DNA from 2 places in the Pandoraea apista genome. Region 2 is predicted to be linked to the other one. Evidence: predicted binding sites of a transcription regulator. Region 2 holds the regulator's gene; the other holds the start of a gene.
The links. The regulator sigma-54, encoded in region 2, starts transcription at its own class of promoters, with help from an activator protein. The targets are predictions, from matches to a motif close to TGGCANGNAANCTGCTTT.

Region 1 (3,124 bases), 2.1 Mb from region 2:
GGCGTCGGAATACACCGCAACGCTGCGAATGTCCATGCGACGCAACGTGCGCGCAATACGACAAGCGATCTCGCCACGGTTGGCGATCAGAACGGTATCGAACATAGGGGTCCCGGCGTTAGCGAATGTTGGGCGTGGCGGCACGCAGCGATTGCTGGTAGGCGGCCCAGCCGCCGAATTCGGTAATGTCCATGGCGTCGCGAATGGCAAACGGCTCGCAGATGAAACCCTTCACCCACTGGCCATCGGCCAGTTCCAGTGTGCCGATGCCGAGTGGCGCAGGAACGCCCGCCACAAACGTGCCGAACGCGGCGGCGGGAACATCCCACAACTCCACATGGATGGCACGGCCGTCGTCGCCGCGCACGAGCCCCGGCTTCGGCGGCGTGGTGTTTGCCAGCGCATAGAGCCGGTAGGTCGATTGGGTGGTGGTTGCCTCGACGAAGCGCGCATTGCGCGACGTCAACTCGTGATTGAGCGGCATGCCACGCAGGTGCGCACCAACGACCGCGACACGAATCACGTCGCCCTCGATCCCTTCCTGCGGCACCGGTGCATGTGTGTCGGACGCGAGGCGCTCAGGCACCGGCAAGCCTGTCGCACCGCGCGGCAGCCCGGTCGCTTCGTGCCACCGCGCGGCATACTCGCATAACGCCCGCTCACGCCACGCGTCGGCAATCAAGGTTATGCCGAACGGCAGGCCGTCGCTTCGCAGGCAGGCCGGCACGGCTACCGCACTCCAGTCCAGCAGGTTCACGAAGTTGGTGTACTTCCCTTGCCGAGTGTTCAACCGTACGGGATCGCTCAGCAATTCGTCGATCCGGTAGTGCGTCGGTGCAGTGGGCACGAGCAATGCATCGAAACCGGCGAGTAGCGCGTCGGCCTTGCGCTTGAGATCGGCGAGCCGATAGGCATCGTCGAACGCGTCGGCGGCCGAGAACTGTTTTGCCTTGAAGATGATGTCTCGCACCACCGGGTGAATATCCGCCTCATTCGTTTGCGCGAAGTTGCGAATGGCGGCATAACGTTCCGCCACCCAGGCGCCGTCGTAGAGCAACGCCGTCACTTCGTCGAACAATGAGAAGTCGACCGGCACACACACGGCACCGCGCGACTGCATCGTTGCGACGGTTTCCGCAAACGCCTGCTCGGCGAGCTTGTCGCCGTAAAACTCGGGGGCGGCGGGGATCGCCAGCCGGGGGGTATCGGGCATGCGCCACGACAACGCCGATCGGGGCGCCTCGCGCGAGAGTCCGTCCGTCAGGTCCAGTGCAGCAGCCACGTCGTAGACACGGGTGGCGTCGGGGACGGTGCTCGCGAACACGGAGACACAGTCGAGCGTGCGGCACGCAGGCACCACCCCGGTATTGCTGAGCGCGCCACGCGTGGGCTTGATACCGACGATATTGTTCAGACCGGCAGGCACGCGGCCCGACCCGGCCGTATCGGTGCCCAGCGAGAAAGGCACGAGCCCCCGCGCGACCACCGATGCCGAGCCGGAACTCGATCCACCGCTGATGTAAGCCGGATCGAACGCATTGGCGGGAATGCCATACGGCGAGCGCACGCCGACCAGACCCGTGGCGAACTGATCCAGATTGGTCTTGCCCATGACGATAGCGCCCGCTGCAACGAGACGGGCAACGACCGTCGCGCTTTTGTCGGGCGCGTAAGCAAACGCTGGGCAGCCTGCGGTCGTCTCGAAGCCCGCGACATCGATGTTGTCCTTCACCGCGAACGGCACGCCATACAGCGGAAACTGGCGAAGGTCGCCGCCGGCGGCTGCCAGACGATCGGTCAGCGCCCCCAGTTGCGCTGCCAGCACGACTTCGGAGACGACCGAAATCCAGGCGGCATCCGGTTTGTTCAGTGTCCGACGCCATTCGGTGAGTAACGAACTCGGGGTCGCGCCATCTCTGTAGGCTGCCAGCCAATCGCCGATGGTCCATCCACGCATTTGGTACTCCTTCTTGTGTACAAGTCTGCGTGGAGCAATTCAAGTTTCGTGCCAACGCCCGTGGCCAAAGGCGTTACCCCGCTATTGCGCCGAAAGCGTGCACGAATGTCCAATGAGCAAGCCCTCCCGATGGGGCATATTTCGCACCAATGCAAGGCGCGCGCACCATTCGCAGGCGCGCACGACCCCCGCTGTTTACGGTGCCAACGAAACGCTTAGCGCGGATATCCGGCTTGCTCGAACGGATGCGCTTGCGCGAACGCCGGCAATTCGAAGCATCGCTTCATCAGTGCGGCAACGTTCGGAAACGCCTCGATATCCAGACGATGAAGATCCGCAATGATCTTCTGACCCGCAATGCAGATGTCGGCGACCGAGAGCGACGCCCCCAACGCAAAGGGAGCCGCCGGACGTTTCACGAGCATGCGCTCATAGGTTGCCAGCCCTTCCTCCGCCCAATGCCGGCACCATGCTTCGATAGCATTCGCATCGGCGCCAAAAGTCTCGGCGAGATGTTTGCGAACGCGCGGCACCACGAGCGGGTGGGCGTCCGCAACCGACACAAGGGCCATGGCTCGGGCATAGGCGCGATCTTCAGCGCTGTCCGGCATCAGCCGCGGCGACGGGTGAATCTCGTCGAGGTACTCCATGATCGCGAGCGACTGGAAGACTCGATGACCGTTGTAAACCAATGTCGGCACCACGCGCTCGGCGTTCACCTCGGCATAGTCGGCATCGAATTGATGCCCGGCCAAAAGGTCGACCTCGATTTCCTCGAAAGGAAGTTGTTTCAACGCAAGCGCAACGCGCACGCGAAATGCGGCATTCGATCGCCAAAAACCGTAAAGCTGAATTCCCATTGGGCCCGTCCTTCTTCAAACTCGTTGGGGGGAAATGGGGATGCGGCAACGCACCCTCACGAACAATTGCATTTGCAATTCATTTGCCGGTGATCATGCCACGCAACAATTGCATTTGCAATTCACCTCGCGGTTCTGCATCCGATCGGCAACGTCATCCGTATCTCCCGCCATGACAGCCGTTCAACACCGCCCTGTGCCGCGCGCGCACCGTTCTGCGCCTGACTCAACGCCCTTTGCCGCGTTGGAGATGCTATATTGCGCGGAACCTCAACGCTCAGGCCTACGCCACGGCCTCGTCCGAATG
Region 2 (3,124 bases):
CCACGTCGTTCTACATGATCGTGGGGCTCGTACCAGCCGACGACGGCGAGATTCAGCTTGACGGCAATCTGATCAGCGAACTGCCGATTCACGAGCGCGCCCGCATGGGGGTCTCGTATCTGCCGCAGGAAGCGTCGGTCTTTCGTAAGCTCACGGTGGAAGACAACATTCGCGCCGTGCTCGAATTGCAGCTCGATGCGCAGGGAAAACCCCTCAAGCGCGACGAAATCGACCGCCGCATCGAAGCGCTGCTCGACGAGTTGCAGGTGAGCCATCTGCGCGAGAATCCGGCAATGTCGCTCTCTGGCGGCGAGCGCCGCCGCGTGGAAATCGCCCGTGCACTGGCCACGCAGCCGCGCTTTATTTTGCTCGACGAACCGTTTGCGGGCGTTGATCCGATCGCCGTGCTGGAAATTCAGCGCATCGTGCGCTTCCTGAAAGACCGTGGCATCGGTGTCCTGATTACCGACCACAACGTGCGCGAGACGCTGGGTATCTGCGATCACGCCTACATCATCAGCGAAGGCTCTGTGCTCGCCGCCGGCACGCCTGACCAGATCGTGGCCGACGAAAGCGTCCGCCGCGTGTATCTGGGCGAAAATTTCCGGATGTAAAGCTAATTTTTCGCATGTAAACCCTGCCTCCGATAGGGCGCAGGGCCGGTTCCGCTGGCGTGACAAAGCCTCTACAATAAAGGCGAGACACGCTATGAAACCGACTCTTCAACTCCGCACCTCGCAGCACCTGACCCTCACGCCGCAGTTGCAGCAATCGATCCGGTTGTTGCAACTGTCTACGCTCGAACTTCAGCAGGAAGTCGAGCACGCCCTCACCCAGAACCCGATGCTCGAACGCGAGGACGATTGGCTCGCGGGCTCGGTACGTGTGGGCACGGACGGGTCGCTGCGCAACGAGCGGGCAACGTCGGTCAGCAGCACGAACGACGGCGCCGAGTCCGCCAACGGCCGTGACGAAGCCCGCGAACTCGACGGCGAGACCCGGTTCGACGACAACTCGCAAGACAATGGCGGCGACTGGAGCCTGAACGACTTCGCCCGCTCCGGCAGCACCTCGGACGACGACGACAACGCGCGTCCGCAGCTGCACGTCGACCATCCCAACCTTCGCGAACACCTGCTGGCGCAGTTGCGCCTGACCAAGGCCGGTCCGCGCGACCGTGCGCTGGTGGCGTTCCTGATCGAATCGCTCGACGAAGACGGCTATCTCGGCACCACGCTCGAAGAAATCGAGGCAGAAATGCCCGAAGAACTGGCGCTGGAGACCGAGGAAATCAACGCCGCGCTCGCGCTGCTGCAAAGCTTCGACCCGGCGGGTGTGGGCGCCCGCAGCCCGGCCGAATGCCTTCGCCTGCAACTCCAGCGCCTGCCTGCGAGCAGCGTTCGCACGCTCTCGCTGCGCATCGTGAGCGATCACCTGGAACTGCTCGCCGCACGCGATTACACCCGTCTGCGCCGCGTGCTGGGGGCGAGCGAAGACGGCTTGCGTGCCGCCCATCAACTGATTCGTTCGCTCGATCCGTTCCCCGGTGCCGCGTATGGCACGCCGCAGGCCGATTACGTCGTGCCCGATGTGCTCGTGCGCAGACAGGGCAGCGGCTGGACCGCCGAGCTCAATCCCGACGTCATGCCGCGCCTGCGCATCAACGAGATGTACGCGCGCATTCTGCGCAATAACCGCAACGACCCGGGTACCGGCAACTTGCAACAACAACTTCAGGAAGCCCGCTGGCTGATCAAAAACATCCAGCAGCGCTTCGATACGATCCTGCGCGTGGCGCAAGCGATCGTCGAGCGTCAAAAGAACTTCTTCACGCATGGCGAAATCGGCATGCGGCCCTTGGTTTTACGCGAGATTGCTGATACGCTGGGTTTACACGAATCCACGATTTCACGCGTGACCACCAGTAAGTACATGCTCACTCCATTTGGAACGTTTGAGCTGAAGTACTTCTTTGGTTCACATGTGGCAACGGAAGCCGGGGGCGCAGCGTCATCGACCGCCATCCGCGCACTCATCAAGCAACTCATAGGAGCAGAAGACCCGCAGAGCCCCCTTTCCGACAGCCGTATCGCGGAACTGCTGGCAGAGCAAGGGTTCGTGGTGGCGCGGCGCACCGTCGCGAAATACCGCGAGGCCATGCGAATTCCGGCAGTGAACTTGCGCAAATCTTTGTAGGACAGTCCTGGTGCGCCATGTTGGCTCGCTGGGGCATAACGCCGCAGTGCGACATTGCGTCACGTCAATGGCTCGCACTCCCGCTAGCCAGCGTCGTTCATGACGCGGCCTGCACTTCGGCATTTCAGCAAGGAGAGCAGCTATGAATCTGAAGATCAGTGGACATCACCTCGAACTCACGCCGTCACTGCGCGAATTTGTCGTCAACAAGCTCGAGCGCGTGTTGAGGCATTTCGACCAGCTTATCGGTGCCGAGGTGATCCTATCTGTCGACAAGACCAAGGAGAAGGCCGGACGCCAGATTGCTAGCGTCACCGTGTATCTCAAGGGCAAGGAAATTTTCGTCGAGAAGTGTGACGAGAATATGTATGCCGCCATCGACAAGCTGATCGACATGCTCGACCGCAAGGTAATGCAATACAAGGACAAGGTTCAGGATCACGGGCGCGAAGCCCTCAAGCACCAGCAACCTCCCGAGGCGGAACCGCTGCAATGAGTCTGTCCGGGCGTGGTAGTCGCATCGACTGACAGCCACGTGAATTCGCACGGAACCACCCGAGCGCACACACGTCTGCCATAAGTCTGGCATCACCCACCGCGGGGCCGTTGAACGGCCCCTTTTGTATGGTTCCGCCCAGTTCCGTGGATTGCCGCGGGCACCACGGCGGGTGGTCTATAATGCGAGGTCAATCGGGGGTTGGAGGGCGACTAAGCGTTCGCCCGCATTACAAGATGAACCGTTTAGTCAAACTCTTACCTGCGTCCAACATCCTGCTTGGACTGTCTGTCACCAGCAAGAAGCGCGTCTTCGAGCAAGCCGGGCTTCTTTTCGAGAACAATGCCGGCCTGTCGCGCGCGCTTGTGACCGACAATCTGTTCGCACGCGAGCGTCTGGGCTCGACCGGACTGGGTGAAGGCGTGGCCATTC

Region 1: the regulator sigma-54 is predicted to act here: its motif matches at 1,994-2,011, upstream of atzF (allophanate hydrolase).

What each region holds. Positions count from the first base shown of each region.
Region 1 is NZ_CP013481.2:2,830,811-2,833,934, reverse strand. It holds gene uca (urea carboxylase) at 1-105, opposite strand, end outside; gene atzF (allophanate hydrolase) at 119-1,957, opposite strand; gene maiA (maleylacetoacetate isomerase) at 2,173-2,817, opposite strand; gene AT395_RS13080 (sigma-70 family RNA polymerase sigma factor) at 3,122-3,124, shown strand, end outside.
Region 2 is NZ_CP013481.2:4,928,233-4,931,356, forward strand. It holds gene lptB (LPS export ABC transporter ATP-binding protein) at 1-614, shown strand, start outside; gene AT395_RS22230 (RNA polymerase factor sigma-54) at 709-2,196, shown strand; gene hpf (ribosome hibernation-promoting factor, HPF/YfiA family) at 2,339-2,692, shown strand; gene ptsN (PTS IIA-like nitrogen regulatory protein PtsN) at 2,929-3,124, shown strand, end outside.